DNA from 2 places in the Dialister hominis genome. Region 2 is predicted to be linked to the other one. Evidence: a T-box and tRNA genes for the amino acid it is inferred to sense, from the RefSeq annotation. Region 2 holds a T-box; the other holds one or more tRNA genes.
What was found. A T-box is a leader RNA that pairs with one kind of tRNA and senses whether it is charged. The one in region 2 lies ahead of Dia5BBH33_RS03410 (valine--tRNA ligase), so its partner is inferred to be a tRNA-Val.
Positions count from the first base shown of each region.

Region 1 (7,492 bases), 660 kb from region 2:
TGGGCAAAGACTGCAGCGTCTACGTCGTACCGATTGGCGGATCCACACTTCCTATGGAAGACTAAAAACTGATAGTGAATAAAAAGAGGCAGGCGCCGAGCCTGCCTCTTTTTTGTGAGCAAAGTAGGAATATGAGTAATAATAAAGCTAAAAAATAGTACGTAAGAAGAATTTTAGATTATAATAAACATATACTCAATTTCTATAGGAAACTGTTGGGGAATAGGATTAACCATGATAAATCAGAATACGATGAAAGTAATAAAGAGAGAAAAGAGAAATTCCTTATGGATATTTCGTATGATTTCTTTTGCTCTAACCACTCTTATATGCTTGGGAGTTTTTGCCTTTTTCAGAGAAGCACCATTTGGAGATAAAACGCTCGCAGCCAGTGATGCGTTTATTCAATACATGGATCTCATGGCATTTTTTAAGGATGTATTATCCGGGAATCAGTCTTTAACTTATACCATGACAAAAGGCCTCGGTGGGTCAGCCATTGGCATATTTTCTTATTATTTAGCATCGCCCACAGAATTGCTGCAGTTATTCTTTTCAAAAGACCAAGTGCCTGTTTCATATAATTTGGCAGCTGTCCTTAAAATGGGAATGGCATCATTGACGATGACATGGTTCTTGCAGGACCGATTCAATAACAAGATCTCCATGCTCCCTCTTATGGGACTTTCCATCGGCTATGGCCTGATGCACTACAATTTATACCAAATCTGGAGTGCTATGTGGCTGGATGGCGTATACATGCTGCCGCTCATGATGCTCGGCGTATATAGAGCTGTGCATTTTGGGTCTATTGGCATGCTTTCCGTCAGTACTGCACTTTCAATTCTGCTTAATTGGTATACTGGCGGTATCAATTGTCTCTTCAGTGGTTTCTGGTTTCTGGCAGAAGAGACGTTGCTGCATTTCCAGAGGGGCGGAGCAAAGAAAGAATTTTTTAGTGATACAGTAAGATATGTCTTTGGTATGGTAACGGGGATTTTGATCAGCTCTATTCTTTTCCTCCCTACAATATTACAGCTTCGCGAAGGGATTGGAGGTTCTTTTGACTGGAATCAAATTTCTCTGGGCTTTCAGGGAGATATACTGGCATCTCTAGGCGCTTATTACATGGGAATTCATCCTAAGGAAATACCCAGTTTAGATTATATGTCTCTTTTCTGCGGGAGCTTGGCAGTTTCCGGGGCTTTGGCACTATTTGCCGTAAAAGATATCAAATGGAAATATAAAGCATTTGCTTTTTTGCTGATTGTTTTTTCTTTTCTGATGTTTCATTGGAAAATATTATTTTTTATGTTTTCACTTATGAAAAAGCCGATGGGATTCATGCCAAGGTACTCCTATCTGGGATCTTTTATTCTCATTTTTCTTTCAGGCTGTTATTTCTCCGACTGGAAAAAATGGGGGTTTGGTATTCGGCAGCTTATTATTTGTTTGCTGTTCCCTGTATCCCAGATACTGATTGAACGTTTGCGGCCGGCATTATACCAGAATTTCTTTTTGTTCAATATTGCATTTCTAGTGATCGTCCCCTGTATTCTCTATGAAATTGACAGGTCATACAGGATAAATGTAAAGAAAAATTTTATGATGGGGTTATTAGCATGCATGCTCATTTGGGAAATGAGCATGTCTGCATGTATATTTTTATCTATGCGAGGAGCGGGGAGTCTTTATACTTATCAATCTTATGATGATCAGCAAAGAACACAGATTCAGGAAATCAAAGCATATGATGGAGGAATCTACCGTATCAATCAGGTAATGAATAGGGGAGATATTCGCGCGAAAGATGAACAAGAAAAAAATAAGGGATTTAATCTTAATGAAAGTATGAATTTTAATTATTGGGGAATACAAGAATATACTTCATTGTTAAAAAAATCTCAGTTCAGATTATCGTCTAATATAGGATATTATGATTTTACTGAAAGGGCTAACAGATTTTATACTTCTATTCTTCCTGCAGATTCTCTCTTGGGAGTAAAATATTTGTTGTTGACAGAGCCAATAAAAGGACTTGAGTCAGATTTGCCATTTGGAATAAGTAATGGGAAAAAAGTATACAAAAATCCATATGCTCTGCCTATGGCGTTCATATATCGAGAGAATGATCAGATAATCCCCGGAGAATCTGATAATCCGTTTACTTATACAAATGCACTATACAGCAAACTAATTGGACATGCTGTAACAATTTATCATCCCGTATCATTTACAGAAATATGTGAAAATAGACATGAGATCTATGAAATCAATAATGGGGTGGACCCTATTTATGCATTTCTTATATGGGATGGACCTTACAGACAGGTGTCGATAAATGGAGAAAGCAGTCAAATTTTATATGATTCAGGGATGTTCTATATTCCTGCGACGGGCAGTCAGACTCGTGCGATTGATGTAGACCTTTCGGATGATATCCGGATGAAACAAGCACTTTTCTATGAAACGGATCTTTCAGCATTGAAAGAAATCTCTCGCGAAATCAATCAAAGAGCTGCTAAAAATCTTATGATTCGAGATGGAGAAATCAGTGGTACGGTAGAAGGAAGAGAAGGAGATATACTTTTCTTATCGGTTCCTTATGAAAATGGATGGACAGTCATGAGAAATGGCAAAGAGATTACTCCTGATATCTTTGCAGGATGTTTGATGAACATTCCTCTTGAGGAAGGAGAAAATCACATTCAAATGACATACCATATTCCAGGGCTGACAGCAGGGGCGGCTCTGACATTGATAGGTATTCTGCTTTTAGCTGGTAATCAATATAAAAGAAGAAAACAATAACGAAAATAGGGGCTGTGACAAAATGGTTAATCATTTTGTTGCAGCCTCTTTTTTGCGTCTTTATTTCATCATTTTTAGCTCTGCTGTAAGCCTTTTACGTAAAAATGCGCGTAAGCCCCCTTACCCCCATAAGACTTTTAATTATATTGTCTTAGGCGGCAATCCTTATACGCATTATTTTTGTGATGTATTTCCTTAAATTATAGCCAAGTGCTACCAGGTATAACTCGGCTTTTACAGAATCTATCCCTTTTCTGACGATTCTTTTGTACCATCTGTCATGTTTCATGATTCCAAAAGTTCCTTCAGCCTGGATTGACCGGTTCATTCTTAGCAGGGCTCCATGGATGCTTTCCAGATTATCCTGAACCTCCTGGTACATGTTATTCCGTTCTCTGCTCAATGAGATTCTTTTGTTCTTCGGGGTCTTTTTACATTGCTCTGCCAGCGGGCATCCTTGGCAGTCTTCGCATTCAAATACTTCCTCCTGCCTGCCGTATAAGTTCCCTCTGACCAGATGTCTATAGATAAATTTGAAAGCCCTGTCATTTGGACAACGGATGGTTCCATTCTCATCAACTCTAAAGTTTATTGGCCGAAACGGATTGGTATGGTATTTCTTGTCTTTCGTTTCTTTCTTGTACATGGGGAATTTCATATACTTTTCCATACCGTGCTGCTCGCAATAGATGTAATTGTTGAAAGATCCATATCCTGCATCTGCCACAGGATACTTAGGATAAGCCCCATAGACTTCGTGGAATTCCTCCATCAGCGGTACGAAGCAATCCATATCTGAACGATACTGGTTAACATCAATTACGGCAATAAATTCATCGGCAACACCTATTTGGACATTGTATGCAGGCAGAAGCTGATCATTTCCCATGTAGTCCGACTTGATTCGCATGAATGTTGCATCCGTATCGGTCTTCGAATAACTGTTTCTGGAAGTACCGCATATCTGTATCTTCTCAACATATTCTTCAAGTTTTGATGTATATGCCTTAAGCTGCTCATACTTGCGTTGATGATCGGACTTGCGATGCCCGCTTCCATGAACAAAGGCCGTCTCATCAATCTGCCAGATTTCTTTTAATTTATCCAATACCAGACGCAGATAGTCCGGAGCGTATTCTGTATTGATGTTTACACTCATATGGTCATACTTAAGATCATCATTGAGTAACTCAAAAAGGCTGGTAATCTTGGCAAAAAGCTTGTAGCGGGATTTTTCAGCGGATTTCTTCCATACCCAGCTGTATTTATTTGCGTTCGCTTCAAACTTGGAACCGTCAATATATATATGCTGCAAATCCACGTTGAGTTTGCCGCAGAGTTCTTTCGTAATTGAATAAAAGATATCCTTGAGAGAATACTTAAGAAAGCCCTTCACGAAATGACAGAATGTCCGATAGGATGGGGCTTCATAATTCATCAGGTACATATATCTGATATTAACCCTGCAATTATCTTCAAGTTTTCTAAAAGAGCAATATCCTTCTTCTGCGAAACCATAGATGATCGTTTTCAGCATGTTGACGGGATTATACCTGGGTCTGCCAGCGCCACGCGTCGGTATGTAACGAAGGTACTTTTTAAGATCGATTTCCTCCATAAATCTGTCATACATTAAAACAGGATCATCGACATTGAGAATCTCAGAGGGAAACATTGGCAAAATGCCTTGTTCTGCGGTAAAATGATTGCTAGTGTTGTTATTTTTCATTGTAAAAAATTATAACACGAAAGGCTCTGCCCCGGACCAAATGATCCGGGGCAGAGCCCTTTTTGTTGGGATGAATTTTGTCACATCCCCTATTTTCGTTACTTGATAATTATAGAATCAAACTGCTTAAGGAATAAACTTATTTGGGAAGAGTAAAGCGACGCACAAAAACGTGTGAACCTCGATGCAGGGGGTTAAATACAAAGTGAGATAGTAGGTAAGAATGCTTAGAGCCCGACAAGGCAACAAAAAAGACACCACGGAGTCTAAGTCTCGTGATGTCTTCTTCCGGTGGGCGATAACAGGATCGAAATGGTTCGAAAACGAACCGGTTTTGAAGGAGCAAAGCGACACGCAAAAACGTGTGAGCTTCGATGCAGTGAGGTTAAATATTAAGTGAAGCAATCGGTAAGAATGGGGTTATAGGACAAAACGTGTTGGTAAAAATTTATATTATGCTTGTATTAAGGGCAGAATACGGTGCATACTGAAATACGCCCGAGCTGCACTGTAATCCATCTCATCACAATTAGCTGGAAGCGTAAAAGCGCCCATATTCTCAGCACTTCCAGGTTTGTGTTCAAATGCGCACTTTTCCGCATCAGCAGCAGATAAAGACACAATAAGGGCATCTATTTTTCATAACGATAATCTTTCCAGAAGATTAGTCACACTGAAAAGATAAAATCCCATTTTAGCCTGTATTTATCAGGGGTTTGAGGCTTTTTACCAACACGTTTTGTCCACCCTTTAAGAATTACTGAAAATCTTAAAATGCCGATGGAGCCCGATAAACGCGGGGCTCATCGACTATAAAAACAACACGAAATGTCCTATAAGCCTAAGAATGCCTGGCGCCCTGTAAAAAGGCAATAAAAAAGATACCACGGAGATAAATCACGTGATATCTTCTTCTGGTGGGCGATGACAGGATCGAACTGCCGACATTCTGCTTGTAAGGCAGACGCTCTCCCAGCTGAGCTAATCGCCCATGGTGACCTGTGCGAGATTCGAACTCGCGAACCCGCCGTGAAAGGGCGGTGTCTTAACCACTTGACGAACAGGCCATTGGCTCCTGAAGCAGGGTTCGAACCTGCGACATCGTGATTAACAGTCACGCGCTCTACCGGCTGAGCTATTCAGGAATCCGTACGAAAGGTACTTCAATATAATAACAAACGGACTTAAATTTTGCAACACCTTTTTTCAATCTTATGATTAAAAGATAATGAAAAATTTACATTAGCAGAAATCTCATTGTATGAGATAACCGGAATATAATATTGATGCATTGAAACAAGATTCGCTGCAGAAGTTTAATACCTAGGAAAAGCAATCAGTCAGTATGCATTTCACCCACCAATTAGAGCAAGAAAAAGGCACCATGGAGTTTCCGTCACATGGTGTCTTTCGATTTGGTGGGCGATAACAGGATCGAAACGGTTCGAAAGTGAACCCTTTTTGAAGGAGCAAAGCGACGCGCAAAAAGGAGTGAACCTCGATGCAGTGAGGTTAAATGACAAGTGGGATAGCTGGTAAGCCTGCGTCCGCCCACAAAAAAGCAAAAGAAAAAGGCATCACGGAGATCAATCACGTGATGTCTTCTTATCTTGGTGGGCGATGACAGGATCGAACTGCCGACATTCTGCTTGTAAGGCAGACGCTCTCCCAGCTGAGCTAATCGCCCGTGTATCTGATGTTTATTATGCCTCATTTATGAGAAAAATGCAAGCCCTAATCAGGAATTCTCATAAAATTCAGTATATACAGCTATTTCAGGTGAGCATAAGAATGCTTGTGTATATACTTTTTATTTCAAATACATAAGAAGACAATGCATTTTCTTGCGCCCTTTGTGACATCGTGCTAAGATTAGCATCTGAACACTAAAGAAAGGGGCAGTATGATGCCAGGTAGTGAAATGTATAAGAGCCGCTGGACGGTATTTTCCATGTCGGTTCCTATTTTTGTAGAAACAACGCTTCAAATGATGGTGCCCAACGTGGATCAGTTCATGCTGAGTCATTATTCTCAGGATTCCGTGGCAGCCGTAGGCAATGATAATGTCATATTTAATTTAGTTATACTGACACTCGCAGTCCTTTCGCAGGCTGCGACGATTTTAATTGCACATTACAGGGGCGCCGGGAATCTTTCCAAGGTCAGTGAAGTATGTACGGTTTCATTGACTGTCAATCTGGTACTGGGGCTTGTGATCAGTGCCGCGCTTTTCATCTTTGATGATTTCTTTTTGAATGTTTTAGGAATGCCGGATGAAATACGTGCGGATGCTTCTCTTTATTTACGATGGATTGGCATATTTATTTTCATCCAGAGCATGTACATGGCTTTTATTTCCTTTCTCAGGGGATTTTCCCAGCTTAAACTGACGATGCTCTGCTCCCTGGTCATGAATGTATTCAATATCGGCGGCAATATGCTTCTGATCCATGGCTGGGGACCGATTCCGTCCCTGGGCGTGGCCGGTGTCTGCATATCGACAAATATTTCTAAATTTATCGGTTTCTTTTTGATCCTTTACTTATTCCACAAGTACACGCCTGCCAGATTTTCGATGTCTTATTTAAGACCGTTCCCATGGAAAACATTCCACAAGATTCTTTATCTGGGCGTACCGTCAGCTGGAGAAACGTTTTCTTATCAGTTTTCTCAGGCTATGATTATGAAGTTTGTCAATCTTTTTGGCGTCGTTGTTATTACGACAAAAGTTTACTGCTATATCATAGCGATGGTCAGTTATGTGTATTCCCAGTCGCTTGCGATGGCGACGCAGATTCTGGTCGGCTATTTCAAAGGGGCAGGGGATAATGATGAAGTTGATAAACGTGTCAAATTTACAATTTCAGTAGCCATGCTTCTCTCCGGGACAATATCGACGCTGCTATACCTCAATGCGGATGCGGTTCTTTCTATTTTCACGGACGATCCGGC
Region 1 covers NZ_AP019697.1:1,390,637-1,398,128, reverse strand. Annotated here, with positions in the region: gene Dia5BBH33_RS06485 (nickel-dependent lactate racemase family protein) at 1-65, shown strand, start outside; gene Dia5BBH33_RS06480 (YfhO family protein) at 253-2,811, shown strand; gene Dia5BBH33_RS06475 (IS1182 family transposase) at 2,963-4,540, opposite strand; tRNA gene Dia5BBH33_RS06470 (tRNA-Val) at 5,456-5,531, opposite strand; tRNA gene Dia5BBH33_RS06465 (tRNA-Glu) at 5,533-5,607, opposite strand; tRNA gene Dia5BBH33_RS06460 (tRNA-Asn) at 5,610-5,685, opposite strand; tRNA gene Dia5BBH33_RS06455 (tRNA-Val) at 6,152-6,227, opposite strand; gene Dia5BBH33_RS06450 (MATE family efflux transporter) at 6,444-7,492, shown strand, end outside.
Region 1: it encodes a tRNA-Val, which carries the amino acid that the T-box ahead of Dia5BBH33_RS03410 (valine--tRNA ligase) is inferred to sense. The anticodon was not compared.

Region 2 (7,492 bases):
CGCGTCCTATAACACCCTTATCGTAGTAATGCCTGATTTTCTTCATTTCAGTAATCAGGTCAGCAGAGTCCAGAATCAGTTTCGGAACATTCCTTCCGGTAAAGACAAGCTCGACATTTGGCTTTCGTGCAGAAAGAATCCGCTTTGTATCTTCATCTGTGGCCAGGTCATACCAGCATGCCATATTGTATTCATCGAGGATGACAAGATCATAGCCATCAGAGACAGCTTTCACTGCTTCGTCAATGCCTTTCAGAATGAGCGCACGGTATTCAGCGGGCGGATTTCCTGCCGGATAAATCGTGACCTTGTCTCCCCATGCTTTAATTTCTTCTTCAGTCAGCATGCCTTCTTTTGCAATAAAGTAAGGTTTGCCGAGAGTGATCAGTGTAATTCCGGGAAGCGATTTCAGAATTTTCTGTTCTGAATAGGCCAATGACTTCATGAACTGGATAATGCATACACGATGCCCGGCTCCGATGGAGCGGATTGCCAGGCCAATGGCAGCTGTCGTTTTTCCCTTACCATCACCTGTATATACTTGAATGTAGCCTTTCATGAGAAGCCCTCCTTTTCAAGCAAATCTGGAAATCGGCCGTGCTTAGGCCAATCTGGCAGAGTAATATGATTCAACTATGATTTAAGCTTATTGATCAAGCTTAATCCTATAAGTCTGATATGAATCTATGAATATTATACAATACCTATGAAAATTTTTCGTCTAATCTCTGAAAGATGCATTTTTATCCTTATCAGTAATTGGAGTGAAATATTTCATCGTCTAAAAAAGGCCCGCAAAAAAGCAGGCCTTTCTAATTAAACTTCGTCACAATGTCTTTTCTTATGCCAGCGGTGTACAGCACAAATACCAATAACAAGAAGCAGCATAAGTACAAATCTGTCGCCATGCTTGGAGAAATAAATCAAGTCATGTCCTAGGAGAACTTCAATCAAAACAGAAGGAATCTTCCCAATCAGAGTTGCCTTTAAATGTTCTTTGATGGAAAGCTTGCTGAGAACAGCAAGCGCAGTGATCAGAATATTAGGAGAGTAAGGAATGGATCTTGCCAGAGCCATATTCTTCACGCTGCCGTATTTGTCCAGCTTGGTAAGCATGTGTTTCTGCTCGATAAATTCACGTGCTTCTTTTCTGAAGAATACGCGTCCTATGTGGAAGCTCAGCTCTATTCCGATGACCTCGCCAAGATAAGAGACAAGAAGTCCTGGAATCAGTCCGAATAATGCACCGTTAATTGTCAAAAATAGGATGGTTGGAATGCAAAAAATGTTGCAAAAAACAAGCAGCCCCAGACTTACGGCAAATGCTCCGTAGCCAAAGGATGATATATATTTTGACAGGCCATTAATGTCACCAGCCATCGTTAGAGATACCGTATGATAGTAAAATTCGGGGTAGTAGGTTTTCACAATGAAAAACGATACCGCGCAGATTAGGATCAGTCCGATAAGTCCAAGAACCTTCTTAAGTTTATCGATCATGGTTTATCCTTATGCTGTATTTGTAGAGGACAGTTCTGATTTGCCAGTCTGATAAAGTAAGATAAGTGCCGCTTTGCCTCAGGCTTGTTCTGAAAGCCTGAAGTGATGTATCGGCATATGACTGGCAAAATATGAAAAAACTTGTATTATATGTTTAGCAGGAATAGTCAGTTATTGAAAAATACTTTGCAAAACTATTACACCATTTATATATTATATTACATCAGAGACGGAGTTTCCAATTTACATAGATATCTATGTAAATGATTTAAGCAGTATTTTCCTGCTGGAAGGAAGAGATATCCATTATTTTATTCCTTTTCTCATGATAAGAATATTCTTGCATAAAGAAATAAATCCTGCTATTATATACCATATATAAAAGCTGTGAAGGGAAGAAGTCGTGGATTTCTTTACAGAGAGCCATTGGTGCTGGAAAATGGCAGGAAAGAATCGATAAGTCACCCCGGAGCTGACTCTAAGTCCGCCGCGCACGTTACGCGCTAATGAGAGATCATTTCTTAATGATTATTTAGGTGGTACCGCGGAAGCACTCTTTCGTCCTATAGATGGATGGAAGAGTTTTTTTATTTTAACAGGAGTTGAAAAACATGGCCGATTTAAAAGATCAAAAGCTGGACAAGTATGATCCAAGCGAAATTGAACAGGGTTGGTATCAGTATTGGGAAGATCATGGCGTTTTTCATGATGAACCGGATCCGGAGAAAGAACCGTACAGCATCGTTCTTCCGCCGCCGAACGTTACCGGCCAGCTTCACATGGGACATGCCCTTGATAACACACTGCAGGATATCCTTATCCGTTACAAGAGAATGCAGGGATATAACGTCCTCTGGCTGCCGGGCAAGGATCATGCCGGCATAGCAACTCAGGTTAAGGTAGAAAAGCAGATTGCTGAAGAAGGCCTCAGCAAGTATGATCTCGGCCGTGAAAAATTCCTGGAACGCGTTTGGCAGTGGAAAGAAAAGTTTGGAAACCGTATCGGCCTTCAGATCAGAAGGCTGGGTTCTTCCTGCGACTGGCAGAGAGAACGTTTCACGATGGATGATGTCTGTGCACGTGCGGTAAGGGAAGTTTTCTTATCCTTATATGAAAAGGGCCTGATTTATCAGGGATTCAGAATTACAAACTGGTGCCCGAGATGCCAGACTGCCCTTTCTGATATCGAAGTAGAACATGAGGATGAAGTCGGACATCTTTGGTATTTCAATTACCCGATCGTCGGTGAAGACGGATATGTCCAGATTGCAACGACACGTCCTGAAACAATCCCGGGGGATACAGCCGTTGCTGTCAATCCAAATGATGAAAGATATGCCCATCTTGTAGGCAAGAAGGTAAAACTTCCGACAACAGACCGTGAAATTCCGATCATTGCTGATGATTATGTAGATATGGCATACGGCACAGGCTGCGTCAAGATTACTCCGGCGCATGACCCGAACGACTTTGAGGTGGGAAGCCGCCACAATCTTGAGACCATCGTCATCATGAACAAGGACGGCACGATGAACGAAAAGGCCGGCAAGTACAACGGCATGGACCGTTATGAAGCCAGAAAAGCCATCGTTCAGGATCTGAAGGATGCCGGTCTTCTGGTAAAGATTGAAGAAACAAAGCATGCTGTCGGACACTGCTCCCGCTGCAAGACGATCGTAGAACCGATGACAACCAAGCAGTGGTTCGTCAAGATGAAACCGCTTGCCGGCCCTGCCATGGAAGCCGTTACATCCGGCAAAACAAAGTTTGTTCCGGAACGCTTCTCCAAGACATACATTCAGTGGCTTGAAAACATCCATGACTGGTGCATTTCCAGACAGCTCTGGTGGGGTCACAGAATTCCGGTATGGTACTGTGATGACTGCGGCGAAGTAAGCGCATCCCGCACGGATCTGACAAAGTGCCCGAAATGCGGAAGCGAACATATTCATCAGGATCCGGATGTCCTTGATACCTGGTTCTCCTCTGCACTCTGGCCATTCTCAACAATGGGCTGGCCGGAACAGACACCGGTTCTCAAGCAGTGGTATCCGACATCCACGATGGTCACCGGTTATGACATCATTTTCTTCTGGGTTGCCAGAATGATGTTCATGTCTATGGAATTCATGCATGAGATTCCGTTCAAGTACGTATTCATTCACGGTCTGGTCAGGGATTCCCAGGGCAGAAAGATGTCCAAATCCCTTGGCAACGGCATCGATCCGCTTGAAGTCATTGAGAAGTACGGCGCTGATGCACTGCGCTTTACCCTCGTTACCGGAAACACACCGGGCAATGATATGCGCTTCTACTATGAGAGAGTAGAAGGAAATAGAAACTTTGCCAACAAGCTCTGGAACGCAACAAAGTTCACACTGATGAACCTGGATGACTATGACAAGGATTTCGTCCCGTCCAAAGACCAGCTGACACTGGCAGACAAATGGATTCTTGACCGCCTTGCTTATACAGAAGATTATGTAAGCAATAACCTTGACAAATTCGAACTGGGTGAAGCTGCTGACAGCATTTACAATTTCGCATGGAACTATTTCTGCGACTGGTACATTGAAACTGCAAAAGCCCGTCTCTATGGCGAACACAATGATGACAGAAAAGTCACGCAGTATGTCCTTGTTTATACATTGACACGCATGCTTGCCCTGCTGCATCCGTTCATGCCGTTCATTACAGAACACCTCTGGCAGCATCTGCCGCATGAAGGAGAAACACTGGCAAGAGCTCCATGGCCGAAGGCTGATGAAAACTTAAAATTCCCGGTTGAATCGGAACAGTTTGACCGCATTATGGATGCCATCAAAGCAATCCGCAATATGCGTGCCGAAGCAAATGTAGCGCCAAACAAGCAGTGCCATATCCAGAATGTTGTCCTTCGTGATGACCTGAAGAAGTGCCTTGAAGAGAATAAGGGATACTTCGAAAAACTGGCTCATGTTGAAACCATGGATATCCTGCCGGCAGATGCAGACAAGCCTGAAAATGCGCTGACTGCAGTCGTTACAGGCATGGAAATCTATCTGGAACTGAAGGGCCTGATTGATACTGCCAAGGAAAAGGAAAGAATCGAGAAGAGCAAAGCATCTCTTGAAAAGGAAATTGCCAGAACATCCGGCAAGCTCAATAACAAGGGATTCCTGGCCAAAGCTCCGGAAGATGTTGTAAAGAAGGAACAGGACAAACTGGCTGAATTCGAAGAAAAGATGAAATCTTTGAATGAACGCCTTGCCTTCCTTGAAAACCTTTAATCAATGATTGACACTGACACTGCCTCTTGGGAATACCGACTGGCAGTATTATGGTGTCTTATCCAGGGAGAATAAAGCATTACAGCAGGCAATGATTTTCTTTCGACTTTATTTATTTCAATCCGGAAGGGATGAGTCAGATCCACGGCCGGAAAAGGAGAATCGATGAATTATCAGGAATCAGTAACTTACTTGGAACAGGCTGCTTCTTTCGGCATCAAGCCGGGTCTTGAACGTATTCAGGCAATTCTGGAAAAGCTTGGACATCCGGAAACAGCTTACAGAACAATCCATGTAACAGGAACAAATGGCAAGGGCAGCGTTGTTGCCATGATTACCAGCGTTCTGGAAAATGCACAGCTGAAAATAGGCAGATATGTGTCACCGCACCTGATTGACTACACGGAACGCATCTATGTAGGCGGCCACGACGTGACAAAGGAAACTTTTGCAAAAGCGGCTACTGTTGTCAAAGAAGCTGCCAATCAAGTTATTGCTGAAGGCGTTGAAGCTCCGACTGAGTTTGAACTGCTGACAGCGATGGCCTTCTGGATCTTCCGCGAAGAAAAGGTGGATTATGCGGTTGTCGAAGTGGGCATGGGAGGACTTTATGACTCCACCAATGTCATTCTTCCAGTCGTCTCAATCATTACGAATGTGGCAATGGATCACATGAAGTATCTGGGAAATACCCTGGAAGAAATCGCCCATCAGAAAGCCGGCATTATCAAGACGGGAATCCCTGTAGTTACCGCTGCGCAGCATGTTGCCTTGAAGAAACTCAAGAAAGAAGCTCACGAAAAGGGCTCCAGAATCTACTTCTACGGAAGAGACTTTGAAATTGATTCCAGAAGCAAATGGAAAAACGGACAGGTTGTTGTCGTCAAGAGAAAAGACATGCCGAAGGAACTGGAAAAGAGTCTGCTTTACGTTCCTTTTGTCGGTGCGCATCAGGCTGTCAATGCAGCCGTTGCCACAATGGCAATTTCTGTTGTCATGAAGCAGGATGACCGCATCAATGAAAATGACTTGAGAGAAGGCCTGGCAAGAAGCCAGTGGAAGGGACGCTTCGAAATCCATGATGTCAAGGGTGTTACCTATGTCATGGACGGCGCCCATAACCCGGCAGGCGCAGAAGCTCTTGGCGAAGCTTTGGATGAACAGTATCCTGGAAAACGCAGAATTTTCGTATTTGCCTCCCTGGCAGATAAAGATACGGAAACCGTTCTCCAGCTCCTGGTACGCAAGGGTGATATGGTATTTGCATGTGAAGCACCAACACCGAGAACACGCAAGGCAGAAGAAATCGGAACCATGCTTGAATCACAGAAAATCAAAGCTGAGTTCAAGGCAGAACACAGTGTAGATGAAGCACTTTCCGACGCTGCCGCGGCCGCTGGTGAAAACGATATCGTCATGATCTGCGGATCCCTGTATATCCTGGGAGATGCAATCCGCTTCATTGAGGAAAAAGAAGCATCCGCTGCAGAAGAGACTAAATAATGACCGCAATAAAAAGCTGTGAAAATGAACAATCATTTTCACAGCTTTTTTGCATATCCATCAAAATACACATATTTGATTTAGTAATCATCAAATGATAAATAATCATCATTATCTTGCCGCTGATTCGCTTATGTGCTATAATACTTATATAAAAATAGTAAATAGTATACTCTTGTTATGATATGTCGAGTATTATTTCAAATAAAGGAGCTGTCAAATGATTACAGAACGTGAAATCTTCTTAACGAATCCAGATGAAAAGGCTGCAGTCATAGAATTTTTAAATGGATTTGGACTTACCTTTACAGGCAATATTGATTATACGATGGGACTTTTTGAGGACGGAAAGCTGATCGGGACAGGCTCACTCGGCGGCAGAGTCATGCGTGATATTGCCATCAGCAAAGATTACCAGAAGAAGGGGCTGACAAGAAGAATCATCCGCAACCTTCAGGGAGAATCATACCGCCGCGGAATTACGGGAAATCAGATTTTCACAAAACCTGCCAATGTACCGGTCTTTGAGCATATGGGATTCAAATGCGTTGCTGTCGCTGAACCATATGCAGCGCTTCTTGAACATGGCACGGATACACTGGAGGATTACCTGGGGAGGGTACGCGCCATCCTTGGCTCCGGCGAAGGCAAGAACCGCGGCGCTATTGTCATGAACTGCAATCCTTTCACATTAGGCCACAGGAGCCTTGTCGAATATGCTCATAACAACTGCGATGAAGTCATCATCTTTGCTGTCAGGGAAGACAGGAGCGTATTCCCATTCTCCGACAGATTTTCCCTTCTCAAGCAGGGCGTAAGGGATATGAAGGGCGTAGAAGTCATCAGCGGCGGAGATTATATTATTTCCAATGCTACATTCCCGACATACTTCATTAAGGGCACCGATGAACTCGCTGCCCAGACAAAGCTGGATGCAACAGTTTTTGCAACCAGGATTGCTCCGGCCCTCAACATCAGCGTCAGATTTGTCGGGGAAGAACCGACAGATAAAACAACACTTGCTTATAATAAGGCAATGAAAGAAGTGTTCAACGAAAGCGGCATCGAGCTGAAGGAAATCCCCAGAGAGCAGAAGGGAAATCAGATCGTATCTGCTTCCACCGTCAGAAAGGCACTTGCCGAAGATGACTGGGAAACGGTATACCGCATGGTTCCAAAGACGACGCTTGTTTATCTGAAGAGTGATGCAGGACAGGAAG
Region 2 covers NZ_AP019697.1:731,278-738,769, forward strand. Annotated here, with positions in the region: gene Dia5BBH33_RS03400 (cob(I)yrinic acid a,c-diamide adenosyltransferase) at 1-559, opposite strand, end outside; gene Dia5BBH33_RS03405 (TVP38/TMEM64 family protein) at 817-1,500, opposite strand; T-box leader at 1,879-2,069, shown strand; gene Dia5BBH33_RS03410 (valine--tRNA ligase) at 2,112-4,769, shown strand; gene Dia5BBH33_RS03415 (bifunctional folylpolyglutamate synthase/dihydrofolate synthase) at 4,935-6,272, shown strand; gene citC ([citrate (pro-3S)-lyase] ligase) at 6,493-7,492, shown strand, end outside.